DNA from 3 places in the Streptosporangium sp. NPDC050148 genome. Region 2 is predicted to be linked to each of the others. Evidence: predicted binding sites of a transcription regulator. Region 2 holds the regulator's gene; each other region holds the start of a gene.
What was found. The regulator LexA, encoded in region 2, represses DNA repair genes until DNA is damaged. The targets are predictions, from matches to a motif close to TCGAACANNTGTTCGA.

Region 1 (3,271 bases), on a different contig from region 2:
CACCGGTCGCGTCATCGCCCGCCCCACCGGCCTCACGAGCCGAGGTGTCCGGGAAAAGCCCCGAGGATCGGCCTCCCGAGGAGCGTCGTCCGCCCCACCCTCCGCCGCCCCGCCGGCCTTTTCCCCCACCGGTACGCTCACCGTCGCGTTCACCACGGCGCGAGGCACCGCGTGAACCGCGACGTTTCCCGCCCGACGAGCCGTTCTCGGAATCGCCGAAACCGCTGTCTCCTCCGAACATGGCCGGAGAAGGAGGAGAATCGGCCTCCCATCCGCTCGGGGAGGCGTCCGAGCCGTCCTGCCGATCGGTCTCCGAGCCGGACGAACCGGCCCGTCGCCCGCGCCCGGAGGCGGACGAGCCGCCGCCACGGCGCCCTCCCGGACGCCCCGGGCGTCCCGGGCGTCCTGAGGCGGACGGGTCACCGTCCCAGAGGTTCTCGGACGCGGGCGGGTCGCCGTCCCGCCCGCGTCCGCTCCCGGGCGACGAGTCGTCCCGGGTCACGTCGGGCCAGGCTCCCCAGTCTCTCGGCCCGGCCGCGTCGGCCGGACCGGAGTCAGGTCCCGTCGTCATCGGTCAGGCCCGGGTCAGGCGTCACCCGGCTTGGGGGCGGCGGCTGCCTTGGCCCCCCTGCCGGCTCCGGCCGCGACCGGGGTCGGAGCGGCACTCCGGCCGGAGGGAGCCGAAGCCGGAGCGGCGGCGGCCGGCGCCGGAGTCGCCGGGCTGTCGACGCGCGGGCCGACACCGAGCTTCTCCTTGATCTTCTTCTCGATCTCGTTGGACATGTCGGGGTGGGTCTTGAGGAAGTTCCGGGCGTTCTCCTTGCCCTGACCGAGCTGGTCACCCTCGTAGGTGTACCAAGCGCCGGACTTCCGGACGAAACCGTGCTCGACGCCCATGTCGATCAGGCCACCCTCGCGGGAGATGCCGACGCCGTACAGGATGTCGAAGTCGGCCACCCGGAAGGGCGGGGCCATCTTGTTCTTGACGACCTTCACCCGGGTGCGGTTGCCGACCGCCTCGGTGCCGTCCTTGAGCGTCTCGATGCGGCGGATGTCGAGACGGACCGAGGCGTAGAACTTCAGCGCCTTTCCACCGGTCGTGGTCTCGGGCGAGCCGAACATGACGCCGATCTTCTCGCGGAGCTGGTTGATGAAGATCGCGGTGGTGCCGGTGTTGTTGAGCGCGCCGGCGACCTTGCGCAGCGCCTGGGACATCAGGCGGGCCTGGAGGCCGACGTGGCTGTCGCCCATCTCGCCCTCGATCTCGGCCTTGGGCACCAGGGCCGCGACCGAGTCGATGACCAGCAGGTCGACGGCGCCGGACCGGATCAGCATGTCGGCGATCTCCAGCGCCTGCTCACCCGTGTCGGGCTGGGAGACGAGGAGAGCGTCGGTGTCGACGCCCAGCTTCTGGGCGTACTCCGGGTCGAGCGCGTGCTCGGCGTCGATGAACGCGGCGATGCCGCCGGCGCGCTGGGCGTTGGCCACCGCGTGCAGGGCGACGGTGGTCTTTCCCGAGGACTCGGGACCGTAGACCTCGACGATGCGGCCGCGCGGGAAGCCGCCGATGCCGAGGGCCACGTCCAGCGCGATGGAGCCGGTGGGGATCACCTCGATGGGCGCCCGGGTCTCGTCGCCCAGGCGCATGATGGAGCCCTTGCCGAACTGCCGCTCGATCTGAGCGAGCGCGGTCTCGAGCGCCTTCTCGCGGTCGTTAGCTGCCATGGGAGCCCCCCTGGAGGGTCGCGGGTTGGATCGGTTGCCAGCAAGCTACGGGGTGCCGCCGACAATTTCGGGAGGGCACGCCAGGAGTCTCGGCCTGTTCAATATAGCCGAACGATTGTTCGATCGCTGCCCGTCGGCAACACGCGTCGCGGAAGCCCCGGTACGCCCCGCGGCGGCCGTCGCGGGAAGCCCTGGACGACGGTTCGCGGCGGGCGCGGGACCCGCCGGACCGCTGTCCGTCGGGGCGACGTCCATCGGACCGGTGTCCGCAGGAGGGGGCCGAATCCCGGCCCCCGCCGTCGGCGTCCCCGCGGACGACGCCCCTCCTCCCGGTGGGAGCGGCATGGGCCCTCCCCGTACGTCCCGGGTCGTCTCCGGGCCCGGTGCCCGGGTAGCCGGACCTCGCCGTCAGGGTCTCACCGTCCCGACGGGGAGCGCCGCGCCCCCTCCTGGCGGAGACATTCACGGGAATTGCCATGGCCTTGTTGTCACCGGGCTGACCTGGAGTGATCCTGAGAGAAACGATCCGAGGTGCCCGACGTGCCCGACGCGTTCACGCAGCAACGCCTAGTCCATCTCGACTCCCTGGCCGCCGAGCTCAGGCGGCGAGGGCTGGCGAGCCGCACCCTGGGTGGCGCCACCCCGGTGCTGTGGGTGTGGCATCCGGACAACGGCAGGCAGACGATCGTCTTCGCCACCCCCGCCAGGGACGGCTGGCTGTTCGTGTGGTCGCCGGACGGTCAGCAGAGCGCCGACGACCCCTCGCGCACGGCCGAGGCGGTGGGAAGGCTTCTGGGCCCGCCCGCGGGGCCGGATGCGTCCTGAACGGGACCGGCACCCCGCCGGGCCCCCGTCAGCGCAGGCGCGGGGAGACGTCGGTGACCCCGCACACGGCGTGCCAGACCTCCTTGGCCCCGACACCCTCGGCCAGCGCCTGGATCACGGTCCGGCCCCCCAGGTCGGCGATGATGTAGTCCTGGGCCCACGACTCGGCGTACTGGTCACCGAAGTGCAGCTTCATCCGCTTCCAGAAATCCGACAGGCGCATGCCCCCAAGTATGCGTCCGGGCCGGGGATGCCGGGTCCCGTACCGGCGCGCCGGCGATGGGCACGGGCGCGGTCCGGCGCGGCGGGACCGGGCTCAGAGCACGCGGGAGCCGTACATCTCCCCCAGCGGGTCGGCGAGCAGTTCCAGCCGCGCCCCGTCGGGGTCGGCGAAGTAGACGGAGGCGCCGCTCTCGACCTGGTGCGGTACGCCCTCCGCCTCCAGCTTGCCGCACAGGCGTTCCCAGGTGGAGGGGTCCACCGAGATGGCGATGTGGTGGAGCCCGCCGAGAACCTCCCGGTAGGGCCCCAGGTCCAGGCCGGGAAAGTCGAAGAAGGCCAGGAGGTTGCCGTTGCCGATGTCGAAGAAGAAGTGGTTCGAGCCCGGGTAGTCACGGTTCTCGATGATCTCCGTGAGCGGGAACTCCAGGAGCTCCTGGTAGAACGCGATGGTCGCCTCGACGTCGGAGGAGATCAGCGCGAAGTGGTGCAGCCCCCTCGC
Region 2 (3,271 bases):
CTCGTGGTACTTCCTGCGCTACGTCGACCCGGCCTACGAGGACGGCCCGTTCGACATCGAGGGCGTCCGCAGGTGGGGCCCGATCGACCAGTACATCGGCGGCGTCGAGCACGCCGTGCTGCACCTGCTGTACGCCAGGTTCTTCACCAAGGTCCTGCACGACATGGGCATGGTCGACTTCGCCGAGCCGTTCACCCGCCTGCTGAACCAGGGGCAGGTCATCAACCAGGGCAAGGCGATGTCCAAGTCCCTGGGCAACGGCGTCGACCTGGGCCAGCAGATCGACGCCCACGGCGTCGACGCGGTACGGCTGACCGTGCTGTTCGCCGGACCGCCCGAGGACGACATCGACTGGGCCGACGTCTCCGCGGCGGCGTCGCAGAAGTTCCTGGCCCGCGCGTTCCGCGTCATGGCCGAGGCGGGCGCGGCCTCGGCCCCCGGCGTCGACGTCACCGCCGGAGACGTGAGCCTGCGCAGGATCGTCCACCACACCGTGGACGAGGTCACGAAGCTGGTCGAGTCCTACCGCTTCAACGTCGCGGTGGCCCGGATGATGGAGCTGACCAGCGCGGCGCGCAAGGCCATCGACTCCGGGCCCGGCGCCGCAGACCCCGCGGTCAGGGAGGCCGCGGAGGCACTGGCGGTCATGCTGTCGCTGGTCGCGCCGTACGCGGCCGAGGAGGGCTGGGAGCGGCTGGGCCACACCGGTTCGGTCGCCCTGGCGGGCTGGCCGGTGGCGGACCCGGCGCTGCTGGTCCAGGAGTCCGTCACCTGTGTCGTCCAGGTCGCGGGCAAGGTGCGCGACAGGCTGGAGGTCTCACCGGAGATCTCCGAGATCGACCTGGAGGCGCTGGCCCTGGGGTCGGAGAAGGTCCGGGCCTTCCTGTCCGGCGAGCCGCGCAAGGTCATCGTCCGCGCGCCCAAGCTGGTCAACATCGTCCCCTGAGCGGTGACCCCGGCCTCTCGCGGGGCGTCCGGACCGGCCGTGACCGGGGAACCGGGGCGGGGAGGGGCCGGGAACCCAGGGCCCCGGCCCTCCGGCCCTGGTTCTGACCCTGACTCGGGGACCCTGACCTTGGCTCAAGGACTCGAACCCTGACCCTGGCTCAAGGACCCGAACCCTGACCGGACCCGGGAGTCCGAGGGGCCGGTGAGAACCGTTGAGAACGCCGATGGGCGGCACCCCCTTCGAGGGGTGCCGCCCATCGGCGTGTACCGCTTCGTGCGACGCGTCGTGTCCCGATGCCCTAGAGCCGTGTGCCCCGGAGCTCGTGTGCCTCAGAGCTTGCGGAGGACCGCCACGACCTTGCCCAGGACGGTGGCCTCGTCACCGGGGATCGGGTCGTAGTTGGGGTTGTGCGGGACCAGCCAGACATGGCCGTCCCTGCGCTTGAAGGTCTTCACGGTGGCCTCACCGTCGATCATCGCCGCGACCACGTCGCCGTTGTCGGCCACGGGCTGCTGGCGCACGACCACCCAGTCGCCGTTGGCGATGGCCGCCTCGATCATCGAGTCACCGGTCACCTGGAGGAGGAAGAGCGTGCCCTCGCCGACGAGCTGCTTGGGCAGCGCGAAGACGTCCTCGATGCTCTCCTCGGCGAGGATCGGGCCACCGGCGGCGATGCGCCCGACCAGCGGCACGTAGGCGGCGGTCGGCCGGCTGACCGGTGCCTCGTCCTGGTCGGAGTCGGGATCCACCCAGAGCACCGGCTCGCCGGGAAGGCGCACCTCGAGGGCGCGGGGCCGGTGCGGGTCACGGCGCAGGTAGCCCTTGCGCTGCAATGCCGTCAACTGGTGCGACACGCTGGAGGTGCTGGTGAGCTGCACGGCCTCACCGATCTCGCGCATGGACGGCGGGTAGCCGCGCTGCTGCACCGAGTCCCGGATCACCTCAAGGATCTTCCGCTGCCTGGGGGTGAGGCCAAGGGAGTCACGCCTTCGCACCGCCAGGTCGCTGACGGCCGAACCGTTCTGGTCGTGCTGGCTCATACGAACTCCTCGCCTCCCGATCTGTATTGAACACGTCGCACACAGCGACCATATCTCGGCCCAAGATCATATTCAAACAATTGTTCGAATGTCCTCGATATCGGCCACGCCGTGGTGTACAACATCGTACGGGAGTTCGATCGACATCGTGTTCGATTCGCCGATCTTTCTTCGACATGTGTTCGGCCAGGTCGAGGGGATGGGGGCCACCATGAAACCGACCACGACGACACCGCGATCCACGTCCGCGTCCCGATCCCGGGCGGCATACCGGTCCTCAGGGGCCTCTGGGGCCTCTGGCGCACCGCGTCTGCGGCTCGTGCCGCCGCCGAGACCGGAGCCGGGGCCGGTGCGGGAGCAGGGTCCGGGGCGAGAGGCGGATCCGGCACGACAGGCGGGCCCGGGGCGAGAGGCGGGCCCGGCCAGACGGACGGGCCCGGCCTGGGAGCCGGGGCCGGGGCGGGAGGCCGACCCGGCGCGCGGGTCCGGGCGTGGCCCCGGAGCGCGTGGCTCCGGAGCGGCCGGAGGGCCCGATCGTGCGCGGACGGCGCGGCGCGGGGGAGCGCCGGCCGGTCCGGCGGGTCCGGGGGGACCGGGTGATTCCGGTGGTGCCGCGGAGGCGGTTCCCGCGCTGTTCCGCTCCGGGGCCCCCCTTTCCGGCTCCCGGCCCGCACCGCCCGGATCCGGCCGTGGGGCCGCCCGCTCCGGCGAGTCCGGACGTGGCCGGGGTGGGCGCGCCGAGACCCGGCGCGGAGCCGCCAGGTCCGGCGCCACCCGGTCCGGCTCCTCCGCTCGGACCGGCACCTCCCGGGCCGATGCCTCGCGGAACGATGCCTCACGGACCGGTGTTCCCGGGCCCGGTGCCTCCCGCTCGGGCGTCGCCCGCTCCGGTGGGCCGGCCGCGCCCGAGGTCGTCCCGTCCCGCCCCGGCCGCTCTCGCCCTGGAAAGCGCTCCGGTACGTCCCGCTCCAGCGCGCCCCGGTCAGGTGTGCCCCGCTCCGGCACGTCCCGCTCCGGCGCCTCCGGGGCCGGTGCTCTCCGGCCGGTCGCGTCCCGGCCCGAGGCGGTCAGGCGGCCTCTCCGGCTCACCCGGCGTGGGAGGATCGTGGCGGCGGTGACGCTGGTGCTGTTCACCCTGGGAGTGCTCTGGATCGGCGGGCGCATCGACACGATCTCGGCGGGCGAGCCGGCCGGAGGGCGGGGCCCGTCCCCGGTCACGGCGCACGTCGGCGACACGCCCTGGAAGGGCGACACGCCGTGGAGGGTCGTGGAGGCGCCGGCG
Region 3 (3,271 bases), on a different contig from region 2:
GCCGACGTGCGCTCGGTGGCCGAGGCCGCCCAGCGGGTGCTGCTGCGCCCGGTCCCGCGCCGGGCCGGCCCCGGCATCGGCGTGGCCGTCTCGTACACCTCCGCCACCGCCGAGGCCAGGATCGGCGGCGACCTGTACGAGGTCGTCAGCACCCCGCACGGGGTCCGGATCATCGTGGGGGACGTCCAGGGCAAGGGGCTGGAGGCGGTGGAGACCGCGGCCGTGGTGCTCGGCGCCTTCCGGGAGGCGGCCCACGACGAGGGAACGCTCCAAGGCGTGGTGGCCCGCCTGGAGAACGCCCTGACCAGGGAGCTGTCGGGCGAGCAGTTCGTGACCGCCGTACTGGCCGAGATCGGCGGCGGGTCCGCCATCACCGTCGTCAACTGCGGCCACCCGCCGCCCATGGTGCTCGGCGGTGACGGCGGGATCTGGTTCGCCGATCCGCCGGACGAGGCGCTCCCCCTGGGCATGAGCTCACTGGAGACCAGCAGGCCGCAGCCCTACCGCGTCCCGTTCGAACCGGGTGACCAGGTCCTCTTCTACACCGACGGGGTCATCGAGGCCCGCGACGGGGCCGGGGAGTTCTACCCGCTGGCCGAGCGGGCGCACCTGCTGGACGGCGCCGACCCCCAGGGATCGCTGGACGCCCTCCGCGCCGACCTGCTGCGCCACGTGGGCCGGCCGCTGGGCGACGACGCGGCCATGCTGCTCCTGCGCCACCGCGCCGCCCACCGCACCTCCTCGACCTCCTCGGCCGCCTGAGACCGGGCGGGCCCGCCCCGCCGGGGAGCGTGAGCCGATCGGGGATCAAGGCCGGGAATCGCGAGCCGGCCGGTCAGGGGAACGGGGAGCGGCTCGCCTGGCGGAGAGGCGGCCTGCCGGAAGACGCGGCCCGCCGGGAAGGTGTGACCGGCCGGCGGGAAGGCGTGACCGGCCGAGGGGTATGGCCCGCTGAGGGAGTGCGGCCGGGAAGGTGTGACCGGCCGAGAGGGGTATGGCCCGCTGAGGGGGGTGCGGCCGGGGAGCGTGGGCTACCGGCCGGGAAAGGCCATGCCGGGGGTGGACTACCCGGCCAGGGGCACACGGCCGGGGAGCATGGGCTGCGTCGGCACGCCGAGCAGGTCCTCCACCGCGTTGACGAAGCGCTCCGCCTCCGAGATGAGCTCCTCGGCGTCCCTCGACGACACGACGCGGGTCATCCCCGCCTCGGCCGAGGCGCGCTTGGCGGCGCTCATCTCGAAGTAGGGCGCCCAGTCGGCCAGCCGGGGCTCTGCCTCGGGCAGCAACTCCCAGGCACTGCGGAGCCGGCGCCTGCGGCCCTGCATGGGACGGGGGCGCGCGGCCAGGACGGCGGCCGCCGCCCTCAGCGCCGCGAGGTGCGCCGCGACATAACGTGTGGCGGACGTCCGGGCGGCGGCTGCCTCTTCGAGGCAGTCACGCGCGTCTGTGAGGTGCGCCCGCACCGTGGGGGACAACCGGGGCCCGCCGGAATCGCTGAGCCGAGGGGTCATGCGCTTCAGCCTCCTTGGTCGCAAGCGGCTCCCGACGTTTTCGCCGGTGGATACCACACTTTCAGACCCCACCGACAAATTCGCCGGACGGCCGGACGAGGAGCTTCCCCTCTCCCCGCCCGTCCCGACCGGGCCCGATCGTCTCCGCCGACGACGTGGGCCCGCCCGACCGCCCTGGACACGGGCCGCAAGGCGCCGCGTCATTACCATCGAACATAAATTCGACCACTCGCACTGTCAAGTAGAACGGCGAACAAAAGTTCGATCTTCGGTATCCGTTCACGCGCACGAGAAGGCCCCGGGAGGAGGAGAACGGACCTCCCGGGGCCTTCGAAGAGCGGTACCGGATCGAACCGGCGAGCCCTGAGCGCGTCATGGGCCGCGCACCACGAGCGGCAGATCATGAACGGCGGGTCGCGAAAGGCTCGCGATGAGGGATACGTCACAGTCGGCACGTCACCGCGAACCCATCGCGACATGAGTGTCACCACGGGCGCGTCGCCGCGGGCGTGTCACGCGGCCGGCGGGTCAGGGCCGGCCGCGCCGTCCGCTAGCGGACGAACCTGCCGCGTACGTGAACCGGCACCCCCGTGCCGAGCAGGCCGGGCAGGACCTCCGCCACGTGCATCGGCAGCCGGACGCAGCCGTGGGAGGCGGGCGCCAGCGGCACCGACAGCGCGCCGTGGAAGGCGATGCCGCCGTTGAAGAAGATCGGGTTGTAGAGCTGTCCCAGGTAGGAGACGTGCCAGCCGTCGCGGCGCCAGGTGGTCTTGTAGTCGCCGGTGGGCGTGCGGGCGTTCCCGCAGAACCGCTGGGTCCTGCCCTGCCAGGTGGCCGTCTCGCAGTAGGCGATCCCGCTGCCCGAGGAGATGTGGCTGACCAGCTTCACCGCTCCGCCAGCGTAGAGGACCATCACCTGCTTGGTGAGGTCGACCTCCACCCGGGTCGGCTTCCCCCTGGTGACCAGCACCCTGGGCGCCCGGGGCGCCTCCAGCGCGGTCCAGGTCCTGCGTGCCACCGTGCTGGTCGGCCGGATGCCGTTCACCTTCTGGAAGGCCCAGACCGCCGCCAGGGTCGCCCCGCCGTAGCGGCCGTCGATCCTGCCCGGCAGGTAGCCGAGCGCGGCCAGCCTGCTCTGCAGCGTCTTCACCGCGGCGCCCTTGGCGCCGAGCTTGAGCGTCTTACCGGGCGCGGCGAAGCCGGACCCGGCGGACGCCGTCCCGGGCGTCACGGCCGTTCCGGACACCCCGGAGATCCCCGGCACGGCCGAGGTCCCGGACGTCGCCGTCGTCACGGCCACCGCCGAGGCCGCGGCCGGAGCCGTGGCGGCGACCGCCCAGGACGCGGAGGACGCGGAGGACACCGACACCGAGGAGAAGAGCACGGCTCCCGCCGTCGTCAGCGCGGCCGTTCTCAGCCGCCGTCCAACCCCCATTTTCCACCAACTCCTCATATCACTATCGATCGGGTCAAGGGACCATAGCGCACGCCTTCCCCGTGCACGTGGAGCGTCATGTGGCGGCGATGGGCCGTCGATCTGTTTAGAGTGTCCGCGTGTCAGAAAAGTTGCATCCGAACGTCGAGAAGGTCGCCGCGGCACTGCGCGAGCACGGCGTCCCCGGCGAGATCGTCTTCTTCGCCGAAGCCACCCCGACCGCCGCCACCGCGGCCGCGCAGCTCGGCTGCGAGGTCGGGGCCATCGCCAACAGCCTCGTGTTCGACGCCGACGGCGAGCCCCTCCTGGTGCTGACCAGCGGCGC

Region 1: a site for LexA is predicted at 1,833-1,848, ahead of recA (recombinase RecA). Genes of this name have one in related genera too.
Region 3: a site for LexA is predicted at 1,761-1,776, ahead of ACZ6RT_RS28805 (SAV_6107 family HEPN domain-containing protein). Genes of this name have one in related genera too.

Annotation. Positions count from the first base shown of each region.
Region 1 is NZ_JBVJIA010000013.1:171,538-174,808, forward strand. It holds gene recA (recombinase RecA) at 586-1,725, opposite strand; gene ACZ6RT_RS17275 (hypothetical protein) at 2,266-2,550, shown strand; gene ACZ6RT_RS17280 (DUF3046 domain-containing protein) at 2,579-2,773, opposite strand; gene ACZ6RT_RS17285 (VOC family protein) at 2,867-3,271, opposite strand, start outside.
Region 2 is NZ_JBVJIA010000001.1:118,525-121,795, forward strand. It holds gene leuS (leucine--tRNA ligase) at 1-946, shown strand, start outside; gene lexA (transcriptional repressor LexA) at 1,279-1,989, opposite strand; gene ACZ6RT_RS00540 (hypothetical protein) at 3,095-3,271, shown strand, end outside.
Region 3 is NZ_JBVJIA010000031.1:8,906-12,176, forward strand. It holds gene ACZ6RT_RS28800 (PP2C family protein-serine/threonine phosphatase) at 1-762, shown strand, start outside; gene ACZ6RT_RS28805 (SAV_6107 family HEPN domain-containing protein) at 1,065-1,511, opposite strand; gene ACZ6RT_RS28810 (L,D-transpeptidase family protein) at 2,062-2,946, opposite strand; gene ACZ6RT_RS28815 (YbaK/EbsC family protein) at 3,066-3,271, shown strand, end outside.